Regions from separate parts of the Massilia sp. IC2-476 genome, predicted to be linked through region 2. Evidence: predicted binding sites of a transcription regulator. Region 2 holds the regulator's gene; each other region holds the start of a gene.

Region 1 (3,276 bases), on a different contig from region 2:
ACCGCCTTCCGCATGCAGCAGGTAATACCAGCCGTTGATCTTGTACAGGTGCGGCCCTTCCGGCCAGACCCCGCCGGTGCCGTTCCAGATGCGGCGCGGCTGGGTCTTGAGCTTGCCCGTGGCGACGTCGATCTCGGCCTGGGCGATGCCGCCGCGCTCGCCGCCATCCTGGTAAGTGAGGTAGACCTTGCCGTCCTCGTCGAAGAACAGCGAAGGGTCGATGCCCTGCGCGTCCTTGATCCAGACCGGTTCCGACCAGGGCCCACTCGGGCTGGAGGCCTGGACAATGAAGTTGCCGCCGCCGGTGACGTTGGTGGTGATCATGTAGAAGCGGCCGTTCCCGCAGCGTAGCGTGGGCGCGAAGATGCCCTGCGAACTCTTCTGTCCCGCGAGCGGCAGCTGGCTGGGACGGCCGAGCGCATGGCCGACCAGGCGCCAGTTCACCAGGTCCTTGCTGTGGTAGATCGGTACGCCCGGGAAGTATTCGAAGGTGCTGGTGGCGAGGTAGTAGTTGTCGCCGTCACGGCAGATGCTGGGGTCCGGGTTGAAGCCGGACAGGACCGGGTTGCGGTACTCGCCCGCAACGGCGCTGGCTGCGTACGACAGGGTCAGGACAGTGCATGCCGCCAGCGCCACACGCAGGAAACGGCTCATCGCCTCTCCCCGGCAGGTGCTGTAGCCGGACAGCGGGGGCAATGCGGGCGACTGACACCCGACAAGGTTCGACGTGACATCCAGGCTCCTTTTCGTGCGTGAAATGTTAGCGCAACCAGTATAAGTTACAAAATGGTTACGGGCAACGAAAAGAATTCGCGTGCGCGTCGGGGGAAATAATGTGCTTTTCTATATGGGGCCGGCACGCGGTGACCCCTTGGCGGCCTCTTGTGTCGGAAGTTTGCGGATGTCGCGTGCCGGCACGGTGGCCGGCGCCTGGCGCACCGGATCGCGCTTTCAGCTGGTGCCCGCTCCCGGCCGCAGCACCATGACCGGCACCGGGGCATTGGCCAGCACGGCCTGGGTCACGCTGCCGGCGATCAGGCGGCTCAGGCCGCGCCGTCCATGCGAGCCCATGACGATCAGGTCACACCCCTGCTCGCGCGCAGTCGCCGCGATCGCTTCCGCGATGTCGAGTGCGCTGCAGGTGAGCGCGGTACATGGCACGCCGGCCCGATCGGCACGGACGACGACAGCGTCGACGTTGCGCTGCGCATGCTCCAGCAGCACCTCGGGCTGCAGGCCCGGATCGTAGGCCATCGCTCCTTCGAGCGATTGAAAGGAGGGTTCGGGCACGGCGACCGACAAGGCCACAATGGCGCTGCCGCGCGCCTGCGCGAAGTCGATGGCGGCCTCGACGGCCGCCTCGGAAACGGGCGAGCCGTCGCTGGGCACGAGAATGCGTCGGTACATGGCGAGCTCCGGTACGTGGAAATGATGGGTCAGGCCGGTAACGGGGTGGGAGACATTGGAGCGGAATGAGGCCAGTCTGTTCTCCCGACTACCCAAAATCTTTGACGTACATCAAAATCGACCCATGCAGTCCACCGCGCAGGTCGCCCAGTGCCGCGCTTGGTAGGTTTCAGCGCCAGATTGCCCCCAGGCTGCGCCCGAGCCGCGCATTCCCCTGCTATGCCATAATTTTCGTACTACACGACAAGACAGGAGACGAGGATGCGGTTTTCCACGCGCGCCGCCATAGCGACGATGCTGTACTGGTGCCTGGGCGCGCATGCCGCCGGGCCCTCCGCCGAGCTAGCCGGCATGTCGCGTGCGGGCATCGACGTCAAGGGCTGGGCCGACACGAAGGGCGGCGCAGGCGGCAGGATCGTGCGGGTGAGCAATCTGAACGCCTCCGGCGAAGGCTCGTTCGCCGCCGCGGTGATGGAAACCGGTCCGCGCATCGTGGTGTTCGAAGTGGGCGGCGTGATCGACCTGCAGGGCGCCAGCATCCGTATCAATGAACCCTTCGTGACGATCGCCGGCCAGACCGCGCCCAATCCCGGCATCACCTTCATCCGCGGTGAATTCGCGGTCGCCACGCACGACGTGATCGTGCAGCACATCGCGGTGCGGCCGGGCGAATTCGGGCGCGCCAAGAAGAGCGGCTGGGAAGCCGACGGGCTCTCCACCAGTTCCGCCGACAATGTCATCATCGACCATTGCAGCTTCAGCTGGGCCACGGACGAAAACCTGTCGGCCTCCGGCCCGCGCTTCAAGGGCGCGATGGTCGAGGAATGGCGCCAGGGGACCTCGCGCCGCATCACCTTCAGCCACAACATCGTGGCCGAAGGCCTGCGCGATTCGACCCACAGGAAGGGCGAACATTCGAAAGGCTCGCTGGTGCACGACAACGCCAACCGGGTGCTCTTCTACGGCAACCTGTATAACGCCAACCACGAGCGCAATCCGCTGATCAAGGGCGGCGCCCACGTCGCCGTCGTGAACAACCTGATTCATGACTTCGGCGCCAGGGCGATCCACTACAACCTGATCGCCCACGAATGGGGCGCGCATCCGCCGCAGCTTGGCGTCGTGACCCTGGTCGGCAATGTGGTGCGCGGCGGGGACGATTCGCGGCCTGGCGTGCCCCTGTTCAGCCTGGGCGGCGCGGGCGATGTCAGCCTGTACCTGCGCGACAATGTGGCGGTCGACGCCAACGGCAAGCCGATGCCGCAGACCGGCAGCTATACCGCCTCCGGCGCGCGCATCCTCAAGGCCGAGGCGCCCTACCTGCCAACGGGCCTCACACCGCTATCGAGCGCACGACTGGAGAACGCGATCTACCTGAGCGCCGGCATGCGGCCGTGGGCCCGCGATGCGGTCGACTTCAAGATCATCTCGGATGTCGCCGAAGGGCGTGGTCATATCGTCGATTCAGAAGGGCAGTCGAGCGGCTACCCGAGCTATGCGCCGACACGACGCGCGTTCGATCCGGCCGAATGGAATCTGGCGGACATATCGCCGAAGGCAGGTTGGGCGACGCTGTTCCGCTAACAAGAGGCTACGATTCCAGCCCGAGCCGTCATGTTCTTGAAGCCTGTTGTTCATGCGACGGGATCGGCTCTCCCAGAAGGAGGAACCGGGGCAGAGATGATGTGGAGTGTGTTGCATATCATTTAATATCGGTCCCTTAAGCGATCAAAGCCAGCGCAGCTCTTTGCGAGCTGGATTGGCAGATCGCTAACCTGCATACTGGTTCATTCGCGAGCAGAGGGAACCGTCTCTTGAAATATCGCGCCTTCCTTTCGTACAGTCATGTAGATAGCCTCACTGCCAGGT
Region 2 (3,276 bases):
AGATCGTGCAGGCGATCCGCTGGTGCGGCGGCCCCGGCGACAACATCATTGGCTGCGCGCCGGTCGGCAGCACCACGGTGAACGTGGCCGCGGTGCGCTTCACCGCCGACCAGGAAGGCCTGATCTGGGTGCACGAGTACGGCCACAACTGCGGCCTGCCGCACCGCACCGACGACCCGCGCGCGGTGATGTACCCGTCGGTCGGGGTGGACCACAATGTGGTCAATGCCGCCGAGTCCTCGGCCTACCTGGCCGGCCCCGCCGCCGTCACCGGCAAGGTGCTCGCGGCGAGCGGCTGTAACTGCGACCTGGGCGACATGAAGGCGCCGCTCGATGTGCGCGACTTCGTATCGCAGCACTGGATCGAGGGCGTGCCCTACGAACTGGCCTCGCAGTACGGCGAAGCCGATGCGGGCAAGCTGCTCGACTGGCTGGTGGGCGAGCCGGAGAAGCACGAAGAATTCCTGCCGCAGATCGTGGCCACCCTCGGCTACATCGGCAGCGAGATCGCCGCCCAGCCGCTGATCGACTTCGTGCACAGCACGCGCGCCGGGCGCGCCGTGTTCAACGCCAAGAACGCCGCCCTCCTGCGCCTGGGCGACCTGGCCAACCGCTCGGGCAGCAAGCTGGCGGTGGACTTCCTGGCCAGGGTCGCGAGCGACATCGCACTGGCGCGCTCGCTGGCCGCGCCGCAGGCGGGCGCGGAGAAGGCCCTGGCGGCCAAGGCCGGCCAGGACGTGGTGGCGCCGAGCCTCGAGACGCTGGCGTCCGAGCTGGCCGTGTCCGCGACCTTCGGCCTGGCGCTGGCCGGCACCGAGGAAGCACGCCGGACCGTCGATGCGCTCCAGCGCGACCCGAACGCCTTTGCCTCGGTCAACCAGGCAGCCGGCGAAGCCGCGCAGATCGCGGACACCGTGCTGCGCCAAGGCCGCAAGGAGTATTACCGGATAAAGACGGAACAGCGCCATCACCTATAATGCTTCCGTAGTACGACTGCCGGGGCCATGCCCCGGCAGTATTGCTTTTGGAAAATGGAATGCCCTGAGCTGGACAGCGGTCTATAATGGACCCATCAGCATTCCGTTTTGCGCCATGAACCAACCGATGTCGATGCCGGGCGAGTCGCCCATCAACCTGCAGGTCATCAAGGCCAGCTGCAGCGCCTGCAGCATGCACCAGTTGTGCCTGCCCATGGGGCTCGAGGACGCCGACATCAACCGCCTCGACCAGATCATCGGCCGGCGCCGGCGCCTGGTGCGCGACGAGCGCCTGTATGCGATGGGCGAACCTTTCCGCAACCTGTACGCGGTGCGCTTCGGCCACTTCAAGACCTACCAGGTGAACGCCGCGGGCGAAGCCCAGATCACCGGCTTCCAGATGGCCGGCGAACTGCTGGGCATGGACGCGATCAGCGGCACCCATCACTGCGACGCCGTGGCGCTCGAGGATAGCGAGGTGTGCGAGATCCCGTTCTCGCGCCTGGAAGAACTGTTCGGCCAGGTGCCGGCCCTGCTGCGCCACTTCCACCGCATCATGAGCCAGGAAATCACGCGCGAGCAGAACGTCATGCTTTTGCTCGGCAATATGCGCGCCGAGCAGCGCTTCGCCGTGTTCCTGGTGAACCTGTCGGCGCGCTACGCGGCCCGTGGCTACTCGCCCAACAGCTTCCAGCTGCGCATGTCGCGCGAAGACATCGGCAACTACCTCGGTCTCACCATCGAAAGCGTCAGCCGCCTGCTGTCGCGCTTCAAGAAACAGGGCTGGCTGCAGGTCGACAAGCGCGAAGTCACCCTGCTCGACCCGGCCAAGCTCAAGGCGCTGGCGGCCGGAACCGACGTTTGCAGCCCGATGGGCTGAGGCGGGCCCCATGGCAAGCGCGCCCCTGCTCGACCTGCATGTGCGCAGCTATGGCGAGAGCCGCGAAGCGGACCGCCACAGCTTTGCCCAGGTGGTGCTGCCGGTCAGCGGCGAAGTGGCGCTGGAGATCGAGGGGCGCTTTGGACGGCTCGATCCCCTGCACGCCGCATTCGTGGCGCCCGGCGCCTGGCATTCGCAATACTCGTCCGTTGCCAACCGCTCGCTGATCCTCGACGTCGGCATGCCCGGCTTCGAACAGGGGCCCTGGCAGCAACTGCTTGAACGCCCCTTTACTGCCATCGGCCCGGCGGCGCGCAAGCTGGTCGAGTTCATGGGCATCCTGGCCGCCGGCGGGACGCCTGCCCCGTCGGTGCTGCAGGGCTGGACGCCGCTGCTGCTCGACACCCTGACCCTCGGCGCCGGCCAGCCGGCCTCGCGCCTGGCCGCCCTCCTGGCGCGCATCGAGGCCGAGCCCGGCCTGCCCTGGAGCACCGACAGCATGGCGCGCACGGCCGGCGTCAGCGTCAGCCGCCTGCACGCCCTGTTCCGCGAAGAGCACGACAGCACACCGCATGACTGGCTGCTGCGCTGCCGCCTGCAGCGCGCCTGCGACTGGCTGGCCGGCACGGAGCGCCCGGTAGCCGAGATCGCGCTGGCGGCCGGCTTTTCCGAGCAAAGCGCCCTCACCCGCGCCATGCGCCGCGCCATGGACACCACGCCCGCCGCCTACCGCCGCGCACGGCGCGAGACCGGGTCAAAAACGCAGTAGACCCGGTCAAGCTTTCACCCGGCGCGGCGCCGACAATCTCCCATCAAAGGAGATTGCCATGCTGTCGCAGATTCACACCACATCCAGCCAGGCCCAGCTCGGCATCGGCGCCGGCATCACCGCCGGCGCCTTCTGGGGACTGGTCTTCCTCGCGCCCGAACTCACGCCCGGCTTTTCGCCGCTGCAGCTGTCGGCCGGACGCTATCTCGCCTACGGCATCGTGGCGGCCGTGCTGATCGCGCGTTCCTGGCCACGCCTGGTGCGCAGCCTGAGCTGGGCCGACTGGCGCGGCCTGGCGGGGCTCAGCCTGCTCGGCAACATCGTGTACTACCTGTTCGTGGCCCAGGCCGTGCAGTCGGGCGGCGTGGCCATGACCTCGATCGTGATCGGCCTGCTGCCGCTCGCCGTCACCCTGGCCGGCTTGCGCGAGCATGGCGCCGTGCCGCTGCGGCGCCTGGCGCCCTCGCTGCTGCTGGGCGGCGCCGGGCTGGCCTGTATCAGCTGGGATGCGCTGCGGGCGGCGGGCGGCTCGGGCCTGGGCCTGCTGTGCGCGCTCGGCGCGCTGGTGTCGTGGACGATCTACGCCGTGGTGAACCGGCGCTGGCTGGCGCGCCTGCAAGGCGTCTCCAGCCAGGAGTGGAGCCTGCTGA
Region 3 (3,276 bases), on a different contig from region 2:
GATGCTCTGCGAGTAGCCGCCCAGCGTGTGGCCGGGCGCGTCCGGCGTTGGCCCGTTGTAGGTGCCGACCATGCCGTCGCAGTAGTTTTCCAGGCCCGCCTCGCAATCGGCGCAGTGCCGGCAGCTGTCGACCATGCAGCCGACGCCGACCAGGTCGCCCACCTGGTGACGCGTCACGTGCGCGCCGACGGCGGACACGCGGCCGACGATCTCGTGCCCCGGCACGCAGGGATACAGGGTGCCGGCCCATTCGCCGCGTACCTGGTGCAGGTCCGAATGGCAGACGCCGCAGAAGGCGATGTCGATCTGGACGTCGTGCGCGCCGGGATCGCGGCGCGTGATGCTGAGTAATTCGAGTGGCTGGTCGCCCGCGTGGGCGCCATAGGCGTGGACAGTCATGCTGCTTCCTTCCATGTTCTGCAAAGGCTGCATGGTAGCGGCTGGATGCTTGCCAAAACGGCGCCGGATTTGCATGGGCTTATGAATGCGCGTCATGAATAAGACGGTCCATTCGTGCGAGAATTTGCATAATCTCCTGAAAGCTCCCATGGCCCGCGACAACATCAACGACATCCTGGTCTTCCTCGCCGTCGCGCGCGAGCGCAGCTTCACCCGCGCCGCCGCCCGGCTCGGCATGACCCAATCCGCGCTCAGCCACATCGTCCGTTCGCTCGAACAGCGCCTGGGCGTGCGCCTGCTCACCCGCACCACGCGCAGCGTCTCGCCCACCGAGGCGGGCGAACGCCTGATCCAGAACGTCGCGCCGAAGCTGGAAGAGATCGAGGCCGAGATCGCCGACATCAGCGACCTGGGCGACAAGCCGGTGGGCACGGTGCGCATCACCGCGATCGACCACGTGATCGAACGCATCCTGTGGCCGCGCATCGCGCCGCTGCTGCCGCAATACCCGGACCTGCACGTGGAATTCAGCGCCGACTACCGCATCGTCGACATCGCCGCCGAGCGCTTCGACATCGGCGTGCGCCATGGCGACCAGGTCGACAAGGACATGGTCGCGGTGCGCCTCACCCCGGACGTGCGCATGCACATCGTCGGCGCACCCGCCTATTTCGAACGGCGGCCGAAGCCGACGTCGCTGCCCGAACTCATGAAGCACAACTGCATCGCCCTGCGCCTGTCCAGCAGCGGCGGCATCTACGCCTGGGAACTGCAGCACGAGGGCGAAGCGATCGACGCACGGGTGCGCGGGCAGCTGGTCTTCAACGAGGCCGCGCATCAGCTGGCGGCGGCCCTGGCCGGCGCCGGCCTGGCCTTCCTGCCCGACGAGCTGGTCGCCGAGCACCTCCGCAGCGGACGCCTGGTCAGCGTGATGGACGACTGGTGTCCGCGCTTTCCCGGCCTGCACGCCTTTTATCCCAGCCGGCGCCATTCCTCGCGCCCCTTGGCCCTGGTGATCGAGGCGATCCGCCATCGCACGCCCTGAGCTTAAAAATTTGCACGGTGTTTGATCTGCATCATCCGCACATGTGACGCACACCTTCACTGGGCGTAGAGTCTTCGCTGCCGGGCGCCTTCTTTCCGTACGGCCCGGCGCATCGTCCAGAAGGAGCTGCCATGTACAAGACCATCATTGTCCATGTCGACGAGAGCCCGCTCACCGAGGCCAGGGTGCGCGCCGCTGCCGGACTCGCCGCCACCCACGAATCCCACCTGGTGGGCTGCGCCGCCACCGGCATGTCCTGGCCCGCCTATGCGATGCTGACCGGCTCGATGGCGGTCACTCCTGTCAACGAATTCGAGGTTCTGCGCAGCACGGCGCGCGCTTGCCTGGAACGCTTCATGGAGCGCGCCCGCCGGCTGGGCGTGGAATCGCTGGAACAGCGTATGGTCGAAGACGAGAACCGCGACGCCCTGCTGCTGCAGGCGCGCTATGCCGACCTGGTGGTCACCGGCCAGGACGCGGGCGACGCCGCCACCGTGCGCGGCCTGCCGCAATACCTGGCCATGCACGGCGTACGCCCGGTGCTGGTGGTGCCGCCCAGCTACGAGGGCGCGCCGATCGCCGACAGCGTGGTGGTCGGCTGGGACGGCAGCGCCCAGGCGATCCGCGCCATCGCCGGCGCCATGCCGGTGCTGACGCGCGCCCGCAGCGTACGCCTGGCGCTGGTCAACGCGGACCTCGAATCCGGCCTGCACGGCGACGAGCCGGGCGCCGACATGGCGCTCTACCTGGCCCGCCACGGCGTGCGGGTGGAGGTAGTGCGCGAGCGCGCCCAGGCCAGCGTCGGCGACGCCCTGATCGCCATCGCCCGGGACAGCGGCGCCGACCTGCTGGTCACCGGCGCCTTCGGCCACAGCCGCTACCGCGAGATCGTGCTGGGCGGCGTCACCCGGGTGCTGCTCGACCGCGCCCCGCTGCCGGTGCTGATGGCGCACTGAGCCTCCCGGCCCCGGAAGCGGCCGATGCACGGCGTTGCCTGTGATCCGAATCAATTTCTCTTGAGAGATGAATTGCCGCAGCTTGCACGATAACCCACACTCTCTCCATCACCGCCCCGCAGTATCGAGCTGCGCGGCGCGTCGTCAACGACCGGGGGAGAGAAGTGCATGAGCAAGCATCCCATTGAACTTCCCGATGCCGTCCTGAACGCTTCCTTTCTTGCACTGCTGCTGTCGCTTGCAGGCTGGACGCTGGTCGAGGCCTGGCTGCTGGCGGTGCACGCGGGGCTGCGCGCGCATCTGCTGGCGAGCGCGGCGGGCCTGGGCTTCGCCTATTTCTCGGCCAAGCGCCTGGCCCCGATCGGGCAGCACCCATCCGGCGGGCGCCAGCGTATTTCGCGCACCGACTTCTGGTGCGCCCTGTGGCTCCTGGCGATCGGCGGCCTGCTCGGCATGGTGGCGATGCGAGCAGCAAGCCTGCTCCTGCTGGCCGTGCTCTGCGCCCTGTATGTCCTGCCCTGGTCGCGCATGGCCCTGTGCCGCCGGCGCCCGCTGCCTGCAGGCGTCTGGACCTGGGCCGGCATGGCGCTGGCCGTGTTCGGACTGGACACGAGGGATCCCATGTTCCTGCCGCTCGCCGGCTGGATCTGCTGGGCCTGCGCATCCCTGACGCTGCTGAACCGGACGCTGCGTCTGCGGCGCGCCGGACATCTCTCATGCGGGACAACGCTGGGGTTCACGAACCATGGGTAAAGCGATGGCATCCAGGCGCAAGATACGCTCGCGGGAACGCGGGGCCTTCGCGGTCATGTTCGTTCCGCTCCTGATCGTCATCATCGGCTTTTGCGGCCTGGCGCTGGACATGGGCCGGCTGTA

What was found. Region 2 encodes FNR, which switches genes on or off when oxygen is low (the NO sensors DNR and NnrR bind a similar motif). Its sites were predicted from a motif close to TTGATNNNNATCAA; they were not measured.
Region 1: the regulator FNR is predicted to act here: its motif matches at 1,509-1,522, upstream of LK539_RS18550 (universal stress protein).
Region 3: the regulator FNR is predicted to act here: its motif matches at 1,466-1,479, upstream of LK539_RS11220 (universal stress protein).

What each region holds. Positions count from the first base shown of each region.
Region 1 covers NZ_JAJFER010000007.1:174,658-177,933, forward strand. Annotated here, with positions in the region: gene LK539_RS18545 (glycoside hydrolase family 43 protein) at 1-654, opposite strand, end outside; gene LK539_RS18550 (universal stress protein) at 952-1,407, opposite strand; gene LK539_RS18555 (polysaccharide lyase family 1 protein) at 1,669-2,991, shown strand; gene LK539_RS18560 (toll/interleukin-1 receptor domain-containing protein) at 3,222-3,276, shown strand, end outside.
Region 2 covers NZ_JAJFER010000006.1:268,314-271,589, reverse strand. Annotated here, with positions in the region: gene LK539_RS17360 (hypothetical protein) at 1-977, shown strand, start outside; gene fnr (fumarate/nitrate reduction transcriptional regulator Fnr) at 1,093-1,857, shown strand; gene LK539_RS17350 (AraC family transcriptional regulator) at 1,868-2,626, shown strand; gene LK539_RS17345 (DMT family transporter) at 2,685-3,276, shown strand, end outside.
Region 3 covers NZ_JAJFER010000003.1:483,320-486,595, reverse strand. Annotated here, with positions in the region: gene LK539_RS11230 (NAD(P)-dependent alcohol dehydrogenase) at 1-399, opposite strand, end outside; gene LK539_RS11225 (LysR family transcriptional regulator) at 548-1,444, shown strand; gene LK539_RS11220 (universal stress protein) at 1,576-2,400, shown strand; gene LK539_RS11215 (hypothetical protein) at 2,569-3,153, shown strand; gene LK539_RS11210 (pilus assembly protein TadG-related protein) at 3,146-3,276, shown strand, end outside.